DNA from 4 places in the Streptomyces sp. NPDC056160 genome. Region 1 is predicted to be linked to each of the others. Evidence: riboswitches for the same ligand, from Rfam matches in the RefSeq annotation. Region 1 holds a riboswitch; each other region holds the start of a gene.

What was found. Region 1 has a riboswitch for cobalamin ahead of ACFC02_RS33500 (cobalamin biosynthesis protein). Riboswitches for the same ligand answer to the same signal wherever they lie in the genome.
Region 2: it holds a riboswitch for cobalamin, as region 1 does, so the genes downstream of both, ACFC02_RS30050 (HoxN/HupN/NixA family nickel/cobalt transporter) here and ACFC02_RS33500 (cobalamin biosynthesis protein) in region 1, are expected to answer to the same signal.
Region 3: it holds a riboswitch for cobalamin, as region 1 does, so the genes downstream of both, ACFC02_RS17800 (ribonucleoside-diphosphate reductase subunit alpha) here and ACFC02_RS33500 (cobalamin biosynthesis protein) in region 1, are expected to answer to the same signal.
Region 4: it holds a riboswitch for cobalamin, as region 1 does, so the genes downstream of both, cobN (cobaltochelatase subunit CobN) here and ACFC02_RS33500 (cobalamin biosynthesis protein) in region 1, are expected to answer to the same signal.

What each region holds. Positions count from the first base shown of each region.
Region 1 covers NZ_JBHJUW010000130.1:17,474-21,661, reverse strand. Annotated here, with positions in the region: gene ACFC02_RS33510 (anion permease) at 1-1,115, shown strand, start outside; gene ACFC02_RS33505 (hypothetical protein) at 1,165-1,386, shown strand; cobalamin riboswitch at 1,660-1,804, shown strand; gene ACFC02_RS33500 (cobalamin biosynthesis protein) at 1,902-2,855, shown strand; gene ACFC02_RS33495 (cobyric acid synthase) at 2,852-4,188, shown strand, end outside.
Region 2 covers NZ_JBHJUW010000102.1:27,252-31,439, reverse strand. Annotated here, with positions in the region: gene ACFC02_RS30060 (glycoside hydrolase family 13 protein) at 1-898, opposite strand, end outside; gene ACFC02_RS30055 (ArsR/SmtB family transcription factor) at 1,027-1,386, opposite strand; cobalamin riboswitch at 1,467-1,651, shown strand; gene ACFC02_RS30050 (HoxN/HupN/NixA family nickel/cobalt transporter) at 1,681-2,820, shown strand; gene ACFC02_RS30045 (winged helix-turn-helix transcriptional regulator) at 3,070-3,468, opposite strand; gene ACFC02_RS30040 (FMN-dependent NADH-azoreductase) at 3,625-4,188, shown strand, end outside.
Region 3 covers NZ_JBHJUW010000042.1:37,665-41,852, forward strand. Annotated here, with positions in the region: gene mctP (monocarboxylate uptake permease MctP) at 1-1,484, shown strand, start outside; gene ACFC02_RS17795 (GNAT family N-acetyltransferase) at 1,560-2,066, shown strand; cobalamin riboswitch at 2,120-2,287, shown strand; gene ACFC02_RS17800 (ribonucleoside-diphosphate reductase subunit alpha) at 2,409-4,188, shown strand, end outside.
Region 4 covers NZ_JBHJUW010000082.1:9,961-14,148, reverse strand. Annotated here, with positions in the region: gene ACFC02_RS26660 (precorrin-2 C(20)-methyltransferase) at 1-15, opposite strand, end outside; gene ACFC02_RS26655 (precorrin-8X methylmutase) at 12-689, opposite strand; gene ACFC02_RS26650 (cobalamin biosynthesis protein CobG) at 686-2,050, opposite strand; cobalamin riboswitch at 2,096-2,251, shown strand; gene cobN (cobaltochelatase subunit CobN) at 2,324-4,188, shown strand, end outside.

The sequences.
Region 1 (4,188 bases):
CCGTCGAGGTCGCCAACACGATCTCCAAGGGTCTCGTCGACGAGACCGGCATCCGCCCCGAGGTCATCTTCGCCGCACTGGTCGGAGCGATCCTCTGGAATCTGCTGACCTGGCTGGTCGGGCTCCCGTCCAGTTCCTCCCACGCCCTCCTGGGCGGTCTGATCGGCGCCACCATCGCCTCGGCCGGCGTCGGCGCCGTGCACGGCGACGTCCTGATCACCAAGGTCATGCTCCCGGCGGTCGCCGCCCCCGTCGTGGCGGGCGTCGCCGCGGTGGCCGCGACCCGGCTGTCGTACACGATCGGCCGGAAGACGGAGGGCAAGGCGGCCGAGAAGGGCCACCGGGTCGGTCAGATCGCCTCCGCCGGGCTGGTCTCGCTGGCGCACGGCACCAACGACGCGCAGAAGACGATGGGCATCATCACCCTCGCCCTGATCGCCGGCGGCGCCATCGCCCCCGGCTCCAACCCTCCCACCTGGGTCATCCTCTCCGCGGGCCTCGCCATCGCGCTGGGCACCTACATCGGCGGCTGGCGCATCATCCGCACCATGGGCACCGGCCTGACCGACCTCCGGCCGCAGCAGGGCTTCGCCGCCCAGACCAGTGCGGCGGCAGCCATCCTGGCCTCCTCCCACCTGGGCTTCTCGCTCTCCACCACCCATGTGGTCTCGGGCTCGGTGATGGGCGCGGGCCTCGGCCGCAAGGGCGGCGTGGTCCGCTGGTCCACCGCGGGCCGCATGGCCGTCGCCTGGGTGCTCACCCTGCCGGCCGCGGCGGTGGTCGGCGCGGGCGCGGAGGCCGTCACCGGCCTCGGTGACTGGGGCACCGCGCTCGTCGCCGTGTTCCTGGTGGCCGCGAGCGCAGCGATCTGGAAGATCTCCCGCCGCCAGGTCGTCGACCACACGAACGTCGCCCCGGCCACGGGCGCGACCGCGGCCGAGGAGCCGGCCGGTGTGGTGACCCAGGCGATCGCCGCCGTCTCCCCGCCTCCGGCGGCACCGGTGCCGGACGGCCTGACGGCCACCATCCCCGCTCCGGCGTCCGCGCTCGGCGCGGTGCCGGCGCCTCCCGCGAGTCCGGCGACGGCGGCGTCCCCGCCCGCCGCGGCGGTCTGACGCCCCGCCCCTCCACCCGGTTATCGAGCATCGAGAAAGCAGCTTCGACATGAAGATCGACTGGGCAGCCCTCGGCTCCGTCTTCGGCGTCAGCCTCGTGGTCACCGTCGGCCTGGTGGCCCTGTTCACCCTCGGCATCGCGGGCCTGTCCCGCCGGGAGGCGGCGTCGACCCGCGGCGAGTCGGCCGTGGCCGCGACCGCCGGCGCGTACGCGTGCTTCGCGCTGTGTGCGGCAGCCGTCGCCTACGGGATCTCCCTGATCCTGGGCTGACAACGATTCCGGGCTGACGAGAGGAAACGCCCTGGCCGCAGGCGGCGCGTGGTCACGCCTCGCACCTTCTGCACCAACCCCCGTAAGTGTTTCTGCGGCGCTTACGGGGGTTTTGCCGCATTCGACTCGCCTTCGGGACGCCGACCGGGAGGCGTCTTCCCCGCTTCACCGCGCGGAAAGAGGCCGAAAGGAGCCGTTTCAAGTCGCTGACCGCGCGTCAGGGCTATGAGCCTCGGCACACCGGCCCACCGCAGGTCAACGGCAAGTTGACGGCTGTTCCGAGGGCGTGGTGGACTTCCGGGGCCATGTACGGCGGCAGAAGAGGAAGCCGGTGCGAATCCGGCGCGGTCCCGCCACTGTCACCGGGGACGAACACCCCCGGGAGCCAGGAACTCTCTCCGCCGGTCTCGTCGAACCAGGGCGCGGACACCCTGAGTGAGGACCCATCGCCATGCGCGGCTGCCGACCGAGGTTCATCAGCGACTCCCTGACCGACCCCGCGGCCGGCTGACCCCGTGGGTGCCGATCGCGTCTTCGCGTACGGCGCCGCCGCCGGCCTCCTCGGTGACCTGCTCCTCGGCGACCCGCGCCGTGGGCACCCGGTCGCCGTGTTCGGGCGGGCCGCGGGCGCCGTGGAACGTGTGCTGTGGCGGGACCACCGCGGGCGGGGCGCGCTCCACACCGCCGTGTGCGCCGGTGGCGCCGTCGCGCTGGGGGCCGCCGCGGCCCGCGCCGTCCGCTCCTCCCCCACCGGCTCCGTCCTGCTGACCGGCGCCGCCACCTGGGCCGTCGTCGGCGGTACTTCACTCGCCCGCGAGGCGGGCGCCATCGGACGGGCGCTCGAGTCGGGGGACGTCGAGGCCGCCCGGGCACGGCTGCCGCACCTGTGCGGGCGCGATCCGCAGGCCCTGGACGCCGACGGGATCGCCCGCGCGGTCGTCGAGTCGGTCGCCGAGAACACCTCGGACGCGGTGGTGGGCGCGCTCGTCTGGGGCGCCCTCGCGGGCGTGCCGGGACTCCTCGGCTTCCGGGCCGTCAACACCCTGGACGCCATGGTCGGTCACAGGTCGCCGCGGTACCGGCGCTACGGGTGGGCCTCCGCCCGGCTAGACGACGTGGCGGGCTGGCCCGGGGCCCGGCTGACCGCCGTCCTGGCCACCGTGGCGGGGGGCGATCCGCGGGGGGCCGTACGGGCCTGGCGCGCCGACGCCGGGCGCCACCCGAGTCCCAACGCCGGTCCTGTGGAGGCCTCGTTCGCGGGGGCGCTCGGGGTGCGGCTGGGGGGCACGTTGTCGTACGGGGGGCGGGTGGAGCACCGGCCGGTGCTCAACGGCCCAGGGCGCGCCGTCCAGGTGGGCGACGTCGAGCGGGCCGTACGGCTCTCCCGGCGCGTGAGCTGGCTCGCGCTCGGCACCTGCGCCGCCGCGAAGCTGCTGTGCAACCGTCTGACGAAGGGACGTACGTCATGAGCAGCGGTCGGGGCGGCGGGCTGCTCGTCGCCGGGACCACCTCCGACGCCGGGAAGAGCGTCGTGACCGCCGGGATCTGCCGGTGGCTGGTGCGGCGCGGCGTGAAAGTGGCGCCGTTCAAGGCGCAGAACATGTCCCTCAACTCGTTCGTCACGCGGGAGGGCGCCGAGATCGGGCGGGCGCAGGCCATGCAGGCGCAGGCCTGCCGGATCGAGCCGACCGCGCTGATGAACCCGGTGCTGCTCAAGCCGGGCGGCGAACAGAGCAGCCAGATCGTGCTGCTGGGCAGGCCGGTGGGCGAGATGAGCGCACGCGGCTACCACGGCGGACGCCAGCGGCAGTTGCTGGGGACCGTGCTGGACTGCCTGGCCGAGCTGCGGGGCGCCTACGACGCGGTGATCTGCGAGGGGGCGGGCAGCCCGGCCGAGATCAACCTGCGCCGGACCGACATCGTCAACATGGGGATCGCACGGGGCGCCGGGCTGCCCGTGGTCGTCGTCGGCGACATCGACCGCGGCGGTGTCTTCGCCTCCTTCTTCGGCACCGTCGCCCTGCTGGCCCCCGCGGACCAGGAACTGGTCGCCGGGTTCCTGGTCAACAAGTTCCGCGGTGACGTCTCGCTGCTGGAGCCCGGCATCGACATGCTGCGCGACCTCACCGGCCGCCGGACGTACGGCGTGCTGCCCTTCCGGCACGGGCTCGGCATCGACGAGGAGGACGGCCTGAGGGTGTCGCTGCGGGGCGCCGTACGGGAGTCCGCGGTCGCGCCGCCGGTCGGTGAGGACGTGCTGCGGGTCGCCGTCTGCGCCCTGCCCCTGATGTCGAACTTCACCGACGTGGACGCGCTGGCCGCCGAGCCGGGCGTGGTCGTGCGGTTCGTGGACCGGCCCGAGGAACTGGCCGACGCCGACCTCGTGGTGGTCCCGGGCACCCGGGGCAGCGTACGGGCGCTGGACTGGCTGCGGGAGCGGGGCCTTGCCGACGCGCTGCGGCGCAGGGCGGCCGAGGGGCGGCCGGTGCTCGGGATCTGCGGCGGCTTCCAGGTGCTCGGCGAGCACATCGAGGACGAGGTCGAGAGCCGTCGCGGGCACGTCGACGGGCTCGGTCTGCTGCCGGTACGGGTCAGGTTCGCCGCCGGCAAGACCCTCGCCCGGCCGGTGGGCGAGGCCCTCGGCGAGCGGGTCGAGGGGTACGAGATCCACCACGGGGTCGCCGAAGTCACCGGCGGTGAGGCGTTCCTGGACGGTTGCCGGGTGGGGTCCGTCTGGGGCACGCACTGGCACGGTTCGCTGGAGTCGGACGGTTTCCGGCGGGAGTTCCTGCGGGAGGTCGC
Region 2 (4,188 bases), on a different contig from region 1:
CCAGTTCGTCGGGCCGGGCGTACAACGCGCGCCGCGCGTCGGGGACCCAGGCCTCGGCGACCGCCGTGCGGGGCGGCGTGTAGGCGTCGAAGATCTTGCGCCAGTCGCGGTAGATCTCGTAGACCTCGTCGCGGTCCCAGTACGGGTGGCTGCCCGGCTCGACGTGCGGCAGCGCGTCCTCGCCGGTGGCCCCGATGCCGCCGACGTCGCGCAACGGCTCGTCGAGGTCCTTGACCAGGGCGTGCGCCACGTCGACGCGGAAGCCGTCCACCCCCCGGTCCGACCAGAACCGCAGGGTGGTGCGGAAGTCGGCGCGGACCTCCTCGTCGCGCCAGTCGAAGTCCGGCTGCTCGGGCGCGAACAGGTGCAGGTACCACTGCCCGTCGGGCACGCGCTGCCAGGCGCTGCCGCCGAAGACGGACTGCCAGTCGGTGGGGGGCAGTTCACCGTGCGCGCCGCGCCCGTCGCGGAAGACGTACCGGGCGCGGGCGGCGGAGCCCGGTCCGGCCCGCAGCGCCTCCTGGAACCAGCGGTGCCGGTGCGAGGAGTGGTTGGGGACGATGTCGACGATCACCTTCAGACCGAGGCGGTGCGCCTCGGTGACCATCGCGTCGAAGTCGTCGAGGGTGCCCAGACGCGGGTCGACGTCCCGGTGGTCGGCGACGTCGTAGCCGCCGTCGGCCAGTTCGGAGGGGTAGAACGGACTGAGCCACACGGCGTCCACGCCGAGGGCGGCGAGGTGCGTCAGCCGCTGGGTGACGCCCCGGATGTCACCGAGTCCGTCCCCGTCGGCGTCGGCGAAGCTGCGGGGGTAGACCTGGTAGACGACGGCCTGCCGCCACCAGTCGGGACTGCGGGAGGACAGGTCGGGCGGCACGTCGTCGGTGCGGTCGGTCACGCGGTCTCCTCTTCGTGCGTCGGAGCGACACAGAGAATCTGTCCAGATCCGCGGAAAAGCGAACACGTGGGGTGGTACCTGGGCACAGGGGGCGACCGGCGGGGCGCGCCGTCACCCCGGTGCCGGCGTCAGTCCGTGTCCGCCGCGCAGTGCTCCAGGAGGTGCCGTACGTCCTCGTCCACCAGGCGGTAGCGCACCACGCGGCCCTCCTTCTCGCCCTGGACGGTGCCCGCCGCGCGCAGCAGGCGCAGGGCCTGGGAGACCGCCGGGTCGTTCATGCCGGTGGCGACGGCGAGGTCGGAGACGGCCAGTGGGCCGGTGCGGTGCAGGGCCAGCAGCAGGGCGAGCCGCTTGGGGTCGGCCAGCAGCGAGAAGCGCTCCGCCCACGCGCGGACGTGACCGGGCTCCCCGATCGCCGCGATGGCGTCGCACACCCGGTGGCCGTCGATGGTGCGGCGGTCCGAGCGGTCGGCAGGGACGAGATGCATGCCCCCATCCTCGCAGGCACCGATGTGTGATCTTCCGTACCTGCGCAGGTATGCAGCTATGCAGACGACGGTCCCTCCCTCTACCGTGGGCGGGCCGTGGTGCTCGGGAAGTCGGTGCGAAGCCGACGCGGCCCTCGCCACTGTGATCGGGGAGTTCCCCTTCCGTCCGGCATCCGCCGGGCCACTGGTCGCACGACCGGGAAGGCAGGGAGGGAGGACGTACGGACCCTAAGCCAGGAGACCGGCCACGGCAGCTCACGAAGTGATCCACGAGGTGCTGGAGCGTGATACCGGATGACCCTGCCCAAGCCTGCCCCGACGCCGGCCGCCGCCCCCGGGGGGCCCGCCCCCGCGGCGACCTTCCGCTGGCGCCGTGAGGACACCCTCAAGACCGCGGGCCTGATGGCGGTGATAGCCGCCCTGCACGTCGTCGCCTTCGGCATCCTGTTCCTGCTCGTCGTCCCCGAGCACTACCAGGTCGGCAGCAAGGCCTTCGGTATCGGCCTCGGCGTCACCGCCTACACGCTCGGCATGCGGCACGCCTTCGACGCCGACCACATCGCCGCCATCGACAACACCACCCGCAAGCTGATGGCCGACGGCAAGCGGCCGGTCTCGGTGGGCTTCTGGTTCGCGCTGGGCCACTCCAGCGTGGTGGTGGCCATGGCCGCGCTGGTGGCGGGCGGCGCCCAGCTCGCGGGCACCCTGATGAACGACGACTCCCGTACGCACCAGACGCTCGGCATCGTCGGCACCACCGTCTCGGGCACCTTCCTCTACCTGATCGCCGCCCTCAACCTGGTCGCCCTCGCCGGCATCCTGAAGGTGTTCCGGGCGATGCGCGCGGGCACCTACGACGAGCGGGAGCTGGAGGCCCACCTGGACTCACGGGGGTTCATGAACCGGATCCTGGGCCGCCTCACCAGGTCGATCTCCCGGCCCGGCCAGATGTACCCGCTCGGCTTCCTCTTCGGCCTCGGCTTCGACACCGCCACCGAGGTCACGCTGATGGTGATGGCCGGCTCCGGCGCGGCGGCCGGACTGCCCTGGTACGCGATCCTCTGCCTGCCCCTGCTGTTCGCCGCCGGCATGAGCCTGTTCGACACCCTGGACGGCACGTTCATGAACTTCGCCTACCAGTGGGCGTTCTCCAACCCCGTCCGCAAGGTGTTCTACAACCTGACCATCACCGGCCTGTCCATCGCGGTCGCCTTCTTCATCGGCACGATCGAGCTGGTCGGCGTCCTGCACGACAAGCTCGACCTGAGCGACACGGTCACCGGCTGGATCGCCGGACTCGACCTCGACCACGTGGGCTACGTCATCGTCATCCTGTTCGTGGTGGTGTGGGCGGCGGCGCTGGCGTACTGGAAGGTCGCCAGGGTCGAGCAGCGCTGGGCGGTGGGGGCCGGAGCGGGGGAGGCGGCCGACTAGGGCGTGTTTCGAATGTAGCGCCGTCCGCCCGGAGGGCGGGCCCCGCGGCGTCCGGTGCGTGCGATCGCAAGGCGGAGGGTCGTCCGCGTACCGGGCGTACGTGGACGATCCCGACAACGCGGCGAGCGCGCGTGCCAGACGCCGCGGGGCTGGGGGCACCTCCCGGCCGAAGGCCGGGGGAGGGACTTTCGAAACACGCCCCGGCCGGACCGTGGTGCCGAAGGCACGTAGGAGCGTAGGGCGGGGACGTCACGCGTTCCGGGTGTCCTCGGCTTCCTGCTGCCGCAGGGAGGGGCAGCCGTCCTGCTCGGACGTCCCGAGGAACCGCTCGGCCCAGCCGCCCAGTTCCTGGAGGGCCGGCCTCAGGGCCTCGCCCGCGGGAGTGAGTTGATAGGAGACGCGCAGGGGCGGGCCGGCGTCCACCTCACGGCGGACCAGGCCGGCCTCCCCGAGTTCGGCGAGGCGGTCGGAGAGCATGCGCTCGCTGATCCCGCTGACGGCGCGGCGCAGTTCGGCGAAGCGGCCGGGACCGCTCATGAGGCTGGCGAGGATCACGCCGTTCCAGCGTTTGCCGAGAAGCAGGAAGACGCGTTCGACCGCACCGCCCGCCGCCGAGCACTGCCCCGCGTCCTGTCGCTCCACTGTCATGCGCCCATGGTACCGCCCACCGCTCATTTACTACGAAAAAGTGGGGTACTGTAATTTCGTAAGCAGCTGAGGAAGCTGACATACGAATCCGGGTGCCTCCGCACGCCCGGACCACCCCCGCCGTGCCCCGCGCGGCCCACCCGAGGAGCACCTTCCATGGCCGTCCTGCTGCACATCGACTCGTCCCTCTTCCCGCTGGAGAACTCCGGCTCGCGCCGGCTCACCGACGCCTTCCGCAAGACCTGGCAGGAGGCGCACCCGCAGGGCAGCGTCATCTACCGCGACCTGGCCGCCGACCCGGTGCCGCACCTGGACGCCGCCACCGTCACCGCCGAGTCCCTCCCCCCGCTGCGCGAGGAACTCATCGCCGAGTTCGAGAAGGCCGACGTCCTCGTCATCGGCGCCCCCATGTACAACTTCACGATCCCCTCCACCCTCAAGGCGTGGCTGGACCAGATCATCCTGGCCGGGCGCACCTTCGGCGAGGGCGTGCCGCCGTCCGGCAAGCGCGTCGTGGTCGCGGCGTCGCGCGGCGGCTCCTACCGCCCCGGCACCCCGCGGGCCGGCTTCGAGCACGACACCAACTACCTGGAGACGGTGCTGGGCGGCGGGCTCGGCCTGCAGGTCGAGGTCATCACGCGCGAACTGACGATGGCCCCGGTCAACCCCGCCATGGCCGCCCTGGTACCGCAGGCCGAGGAGTCGGAACGCGAGTCGCTG
Region 3 (4,188 bases), on a different contig from region 1:
TCGGCACGTGGATCACGTGGTTCCTGCTCGGCGGCGACCTCTACACCGCGTACACGTTCGTGGCGGTGCCCGCGGCGATCTACGCGACCGGCGCGGCCGGGTTCTTCGCGGTGCCGTACACGATCCTGGTCTACCCCCTGATCTTCACCTTCCTGCCGCGGCTGTGGTCGGTCTCGCACAAGCACGGGTACGTGACGACGTCGGACTTCGTACGCGGCCGGTTCGGGTCCAAGGGCCTGTCCCTGGCGGTCGCCCTCACCGGCATCCTCGCCACCATGCCGTACATCGCGCTCCAACTGGTCGGCATCCAGGCGGTGCTCGACGTGATGGGCGTGGGCGGCGGCGAGAACACCAACTGGTTCGTGAAGGACCTGCCGCTGCTGATCGCCTTCGGCGTGCTGGCGGCGTACACGTACTCCTCGGGACTGCGCGCCCCGGCGCTGATCGCGTTCGTCAAGGACGCGCTCATCTACATCGTCATCGCGGTCGCGATCATCTACATCCCGATCAAGCTGGGCGGCTTCGACGACATCTTCGCCAAGGCCGCCCACGCGTTCAGCCAGACGAATCCGGCCACCGGCAAACCACGCGGCGCGGTCGTGCCGGGCGAGGCGAGCCAGTGGACCTACGCCACCCTCGCCCTCGGCTCCGCGCTCGCCCTGTTCATGTACCCGCACTCGATCACCGCCACGCTGTCCTCGCGCAGCCGTGAGGTGATCCGCCGCAACACCACGATCCTGCCGCTGTACTCGCTGATGCTGGGCCTGCTGGCGCTGCTGGGCTTCATGGCGATCGCGGCGGGCGTGAAGGTCCAGAACGGGCAGCTGGCCATTCCGCAGCTGTTCGAGGACATGTTCCCGGACTGGTTCACCGGCATCGCCTTCGCGGCGATCGGCATCGGGGCGCTGGTCCCGGCGGCGATCATGTCGATCGCGGCGGCGAACCTGTTCACCCGCAACATCTACAAGGACTTCATCAAGCCGGACGCGACGGCCGAGCAGGAGACCCGGGTCTCCAAGCTGGTCTCGCTGCTGGTGAAGGTGGGCGCGCTGGTCTTCGTCCTGACCATGGACAAGACCGTGGCGATCAACTTCCAGTTGCTGGGCGGCATCTGGATCCTGCAGACCTTCCCGGCGCTGGTGGGCGGCCTGTTCACCCGCTGGTTCCACCGCTGGGCACTGCTGGCCGGCTGGGCCGTCGGCATGGTCTACGGCACGGTCGCGGCCTACGGGGTCGCCTCGCCGACGCAGAAGCACTTCGGTGGCTCGGCCAAGGAGATCCCGGGCATCGGCGAGATCGGCTACATCGGCATGACGGCGTTCGCCCTGAACGTCGTCGTCTCCGTCGTCCTGACCTTCGTCCTGAAGGCGCTGAAGGCCCCCGAGGGCGTCGACGAGACCAGCCCGCAGGACTACACCGCCGACGCGGGTGACCCCGGCGTCGCGGTCGAACTCCCGCCGGCCACGGCGGGCAGCGCTCACTGAGCTGCCGGAACCAGGGCACGGGCCGCCGGGAAGACCGGCGGCCCGTTGTCGTACCCGTGCGGCACACTCGGCCCCATGGACCTCGTGATCAGGCCGGCCGAGCCCGGCGAGTACGACACCCTCGGTGAGATCACCGCCCAGGCCTATCTCCAGGACGGGCTGCTGGACTTCGGGGAGAGCGACCCCTACCTGAGCGAGCTGAGGGACGTCGCCAAGCGGGCGGCCGCCGCCGAGGTGCTGGTGGCCGTGGCGGACGAAGCGGTGCTCGGCGGAGTCGCGTTCGTGCCGTCCGGCGGCGCCATGGCCGACATCGCCGGACCCGGCGAGGCCGAGATACGCATGCTCGCGGTCGCGCGCGCCGCACGCGGCCGGGGCGCGGGTGAGGCGCTGGTGCGGGCCTGCCTGGACCGGGCGCGGGCCACCGAGGGCTGTGCGCGCCTCGTGCTGTCAACCCAGCGCACCATGCACGCCGCCCACCGCCTCTACGAGCGCCTGGGCTTCGTCCGCACCCCGCAGCGGGACTGGAACCCGCTGCCGGACCTGGACGACATCACGCTGCTCACCTACGCGTTGGCGCTCTGACAGCGACCGACACCCTCCGCAGTCGACGCGACACATCCCAGGCACAACATATGGGGGTGGCTTCCGCACCCGGCACAAGATGTATGCTCATGCTCGCTGTCGTCGCAGGGGAATCCGGTGCGAATCCGGAACTGTCCCGCAACGGTGTACTCGTACACATATGCCCTCAAGGCCGTGTACGAGCGTCAGTCCGAGGACCTGCCGACAGTGCGCCCGGCCGTCCGGTCCGGGTGCCTGACGTCCGGGCCTCGTGGAATGGGCCGGTGGACGCGGCGCCGTGTGCGCTCGTGTGCTGCCCCCTGCCCTCGGCGAGGCCCCGTGCCGAGCGAGGGAGAGCCCCAAGTGACCATCGCGCCAGCCGATCCGGCCTCAGCCACGGGCCTGGAGAACGACGGTCCCGGTGCCGCGCTGCTGCGGACCCTGACCGAGCTGACCGCCGACCTCCCCGACGCCGACCCCGGCCGGGTCGCCGCCGCCGCGCTGCGCGGCCGGTCGGCGCACGCCGACGAGGCGGAGCTGCGGGAGCTGGCCACCGAGGCGGCGGCCGGGCTCATCTCCGAGGACCCCGCCTACTCGCGGCTGGCCGCCCGTCTGCTCACGCTCTCCATCCGCGCCGAGGCGGCCTCGCAGGGCGTCACGTCCTTCACCGAGTCGGTGGCCACGGGCCACCGCGAGGGACTGATCGCCGACCGGACCGCCGCGTTCGTCCGCCTGCACGCCGCCCGCCTGGACGCGCTGGCCGACCCGGCCGCCGACGACCGCTTCGGTTACTTCGGGCTGCGCACCCTGCACAGCCGCTACCTGCTGCGGCACCCGATCACCCGCAAGGTGATCGAGACGCCACAGCACTTCATGCTGCGGGTGGCCAGCGGGCTCGCCGAGGACGACAGCCCCCGGGCCGTCGACGAAGTCGCCGCGCTCCACGGGCTCATGAGCCGCCTCGACTACCTCCCCTCCTCCCCCACGCTCTTCAACTCCGGCACCCGCCACCCCCAGATGTCCTCCTGCTACCTGCTCGACTCCCCCAAGGACGAGCTGGACAGCATCTACGACCGCTACCACCAGGTGGCCCGGCTCTCCAAGCACGCCGGCGGCATCGGCATCGCCTACTCCCGCGTCCGCTCGCGCGGCTCGCTGATCCGCGGCACCAACGGGCACTCCAACGGCATCGTCCCGTTCCTGAAGACCCTCGACGCGTCGGTGGCCGCCGTGAACCAGGGCGGCCGGCGCAAGGGCGCGGCGGCCGTCTACCTGGAGACCTGGCACTCGGACATCGAGGAGTTCCTGGAGCTGCGCGACAACACCGGCGAGGACGCGCGCCGCACCCACAACCTGAACCTGGCGCACTGGATCCCGGACGAGTTCATGCGCCGCGTCGACGCCGACGGGCAGTGGTCGCTGTTCTCCCCGGCCGACGTGCCTCAACTGGTGGACCTGTGGGGCGGGGAGTTCGACGCGGCCTACCGCGCGGCCGAGGCGGCCGGGCTCGCGAAGAAGACCCTGCCCGCCCGTGAGCTGTACGGCCGGATGATGCGCACCCTCGCGCAGACCGGCAACGGCTGGATGACCTTCAAGGACGCCGCCAACCGCACCGCCAACCAGACGGCCGAGCCGGGCCACGTCATCCACTCCTCGAACCTCTGCACGGAGATCCTGGAGGTCACCGACGACGGCGAGACGGCGGTCTGCAACCTCGGCTCCGTCAACCTCGGCGCCTTCGCCGACCCCGAGCGCGGGGACCTCGACTGGGAGCGGCTGGACGAGACCGTCCGCACGGCCGTCACCTTCCTGGACCGGGTCGTCGACATCAACTTCTACCCGACCGAGCAGGCCGCCCGCTCCAACGCCCGGTGGCGGCCGGTGGGCCTGGGCGCGATGGGCCTCCAGGACGTCTTCTTCAAGCTGCGGCTGCCCTTCGACTCGCCCGAGGCGAAAGCGCTGTCGACCCGGATCGCCGAGCGGATCATGCTCGCCGCCTACGAGGCCTCCGCCGACCTCGCCGAACGGAACGCCCCGCTGCCCGCCTGGGAGAAGACCCGCGCCGCGCGCGGTGTGCTGCACCCCGACCACTACGACGTGGACCTCGCCTGGCCCGAGCGCTGGGCGGCCCTGCGCGAGCGGA
Region 4 (4,188 bases), on a different contig from region 1:
CAGTCGCCCGCTCACTCCGCCTCACTCGCGATCGCGTTGAGCGCGGCGGCGGCCAGCGCGCTGCCGCCCCGGCGGCCCCGCACCACCAGGTGCTCCAGGCCCGAGGAGTGCGCGGCCAGCGCGTCCTTGGACTCGGCGGCACCCACGAAACCGACCGGCACGCCGATGACGGCGGCCGGACGGCCCGCGCCCTCCTCGATCATCTCCAGGAGCCGGAACAGGGCGGTGGGCGCGTTGCCGACGGCGACCACCGAGCCCTCCAGCCGGTCCCGCCACAGCTCCAGCGCGGCGGCGCTGCGCGTGGTGCCCAGCTTCGCCGCCAGCTCGGGGACGGCCGGGTCGGAGAGCGTGCAGAGCACCTCGTTGTCGGCGGGCAGCCGCTTGCGGGTGACGCCGCTGGCCACCATCTGCACGTCGCACAGGATGGGCGCGCCGGCCCGCAGGGCCTCGCGCGCGCGGGCCACCACGGACGGCGTGTACGCGATGTCGCGGACCAGGTCGACCATCCCGCAGGCGTGGATCATCCGGACCGTCACCTGGCTGACGTCGGCGGGCAGAGCCGCGAGGTCCGCCTCCGCGCGGATGGTGGCGAAGGACCGGCGGTAGATGGCCGCGCCGTCCTTCTCGTAGTCGTAGGGCGTCACGGTGTTCTTCTCGCTGCTCTCGGTGGTCGTGGTCGTACGGGTCATGAGGTGAACGCCGCCAGGGCGGCGGCGAGTTGACGTGGGTCGTCCAGGACGACGGAGGGGGCACGGGGCGCGGGCGCCGTGGCCGGCGCCTGGGAAGCCGGCGGTGCCTGGGACACCCGGGTCACCTGGTAGGTGCCGTCCTCGGTCGCGACCAGGTCGATCCGGTCGCCGGGGGGCCGTCCGCAACGCCGTTCGCAGCCGGACCAGTACAGGGGAAGGCCGCGCGGGCCGAGCGCGCCGAGCGAGGCGGTGGCGTCCGCCCGGACGTCGGCGTGCGCCTTGGCGCAGCCGGGCCGCCCCACGCAGGCACCCACCCGCGGCCAGGCCGAGCCGGGGCCGGTGACGAGACCGGTGGCGGCCAGTGCGTCGAGCGTGGCGGACGTATCGGGCACGGCGGGCGACGCGGTCCCCTCCGGTACGGGGACGACGACCCCGCGCCACGGCGTCAGACGCAGTTCGCCGCCCGCGCGGGCAGCGGTCCGCGTCAACTCCCGCCACTGGAGCGCCGTCAGACGGCCGAGCGGGACGTGCACCGACAGGGCACCGCCGCCGGCCCCGCCGACGGATCCGGGCGGCGGGCCCGCGCAGTGCGCGCTCTCCCGCGGCTGCGGCGCGCAGGCCAGTCCCTCGGCGGTCAGACGTCCGGCGACGAGCCGGAGCAGTTCGCCGGCGGGCAGCGGCACGTCACCGACCCGCCAGGCCCGCATCCCCTGCTCCCGCGCCGCCTCGACGACCGTCTCCGCCGCCGCCACCATCGCCCGCGGCACGTCACCGGCGGACAGGGCCAGCGCCTCGCCCGCCGCGCCGAGGGCGAGTTGCGCACCTTCGCCGCCGGTCGCCCGCACGGTCACGTCGGCGCCGAGCGCGGCCACGTCGCCGCGGCCGTCGTCGAGCGCGAACAGGAACCGCCCCGACAGCGCCCGCGCGGCCTCGCTCGCGCACAGGAGCGCGTCCAGAGCGGACAGCCAGGGGCGCACGTCCCGCAGGCCGCGGTCGTCCAGGGCGGACAGCGGCGAGGCGACCACGTTGCGCACCCGCTCGTGGCCGCGCGAGGGGAGCAGGCCCGCCGCTTCCAGCAGACCGGCGAGTTCGGGGCCGTGCTCAGCGCGCAGCCCGCGCAGTTGGACGTTGCCGCGCGAGGTCAGGTGCAGTGCGCCGTCGCCCAGGCGCCGCGCGGCCTCGGCCAGCGCCTCGGCCCCGCCGACGTCCAGCACGCCGCCGGGTACGCGGACGCGGGCCACCGCGCCGTCGTCCGCCGCGTGCAGCCGCAGCGTACCCGGGCACGCGTCGTCACGGTCCCGTCCGGCCGGGGCGGCCTGGGACGTCGGGGGGAGGGCAGCCGTGGACATGGCGGCGAGCATACCTACGATCACACCGCACGTATGCCCTGCCCTGCTACGACGGCCCTTACTATGCTTCTCGGCGGACCATCCGGTCCGCCATCGCCACGACGGCGACAGGGGAGGAAGCCCGGTGCGAATCCGGCGCGGTCCCGCCACTGTGAGCCCGGTTCCAGGAAGAACCGGGTGAGTCAGGAACTCCCCTTCTCCCGGATCTCGGCCCGTCCGAGCAGCGGAGACCCCCATTCCGACACCACCCGGGGCGTGGACACCCCGAGGAAGGCAGGACGCCGCATGTCGCACCCAGCCGGAGAACAGCCGCCGTCCCCCCGCATCCTGCTCCTGTCGACCTCCGACACCGACCTGCTCAGCGCCCGGGCCGCGGGCGGCCCCGTCCCGTACCGCTTCGCCAACCCCGCCCGTCTGGCCCTCGCCGACCTGCCCGCCCTCATGGCGGACGCCGACCTGGTCGTCGTACGCCTCCTCGGCGGCGTCCGCGCCTGGCAGGAAGGCCTCGACCTGCTGCTCGCCGACGGCCGCCCGGTCGTCGTCCTCACCGGCGAACAGGCCCCCGACGCCCAGCTGATGGCCGCCTCCAACGTCCCCGTCGGCATCGCCGCCGAGGCCCACGCCTACCTCGCCCACGGCGGCCCCGCCAACCTGGAGCACCTCGCCCGCTTCCTCTGCGACACCGTGCTGCTCACCGGGCACGGCTTCGAGGCGCCCGCGCCCGCCCCGAGCTGGGGAGCGCTGCCCCGCGAGGCCACCGGGCCCGCGGGCGGCCCGACCGTCGCCGTGCTCTACTACCGCGCCCACCACATGAGCGGCAACACCGGCTTCGTCCACGCGCTGTGCGACGCCGTGGAGGACGCCGGCGGGCGGCCCCTTCCCCTTTACGTGGCCTCCCTCCGGGCGCCCGAACCGGAGTTGGTCGAGGAACTGCGCGCCGCCGACGTGATCGTGACGACCGTGCTGGCCGCGGGCGGCACCAAACCCGCCGCGGCGTCGGCCGGCGGCGATGACGAGTCCTGGGACGCGGGCGCGCTCGCCGCGCTGGACGTGCCGATCCTCCAGGCCCTGTGCCTGACCGGCTCCCGCTCGGCCTGGGAGGAGAACGACGAGGGCGTCTCACCGCTGGACGCGGCCGGCCAGATCGCCGTACCCGAGTTCGACGGCCGTCTGATCACCGTGCCCTTCTCCTTCAAGGAGATCGACGCCGACGGCCTGCCCTCCTACGTCGCCGACCCCGAGCGCGCCGCCCGCGTCGCCGGGATCGCCGTGCGCCACGCGCGGCTGCGCCGCATCCCGCCCGCCGGCAAGCGCCTCGCCCTGGTCCTGTCGGCCTACCCGACCAAGCACTCCCGCATCGGCAACGCGGTCGGCCTGGACACCCCCGCCAGCGCCGTCGCCCTCCTGCGCCGTCTGCGCGCCGACGGCTACGACCTCGGTGACGGCGACGTGCCCGGGCTGGCCTCCGGCGACGGCGACGAACTGATCCGCGCGCTCATCGAGGCGGGCGGCCACGACCAGGACTGGCTCACCGAGGAACAACTGGCCCGCAACCCGGTACGCATCCCGGCCGCCGACTACCGCCGCTGGTACGCCGGCCTCCCCGAGGAACTGCGCACGGCCGTGGAGGAGCACTGGGGCCCGGCACCCGGCGAGATGTTCGTCGACCGCAGCCGCGACGCGGACGGCGACATCGTCCTGGCGGCCCTGCGCTTCGGCAACGTGCTGATCCTCATCCAGCCGCCGCGCGGCTTCGGCGAGAACCCCGTCGCCATCTACCACGACCCCGACCTGCCGCCCTCCCACCACTACCTCGCCGCCTACCGCTGGATCGCCGCCGCGCGCGACGAGGGCGGGTTCGGCGCGGACGCGATGATCCACCTCGGCAAGCACGGCAACCTGGAGTGGCTGCCCGGCAAGAACGCCGGCCTGTCGGCGGCCTGCGGACCCGACGCGGCCCTCGGCGACCTCCCGCTGGTCTACCCCTTCCTGGTCAACGACCCCGGCGAGGGCACCCAGGCCAAGCGCCGCGCCCACGCCACGCTCGTGGACCACCTCGTCCCGCCGATGGCCCGCGCCGACTCCTACGGCGACATCGCCCGCCTGGAACAACTCCTCGACGAGCACGCCCAGATCGCCGCCATGGACCC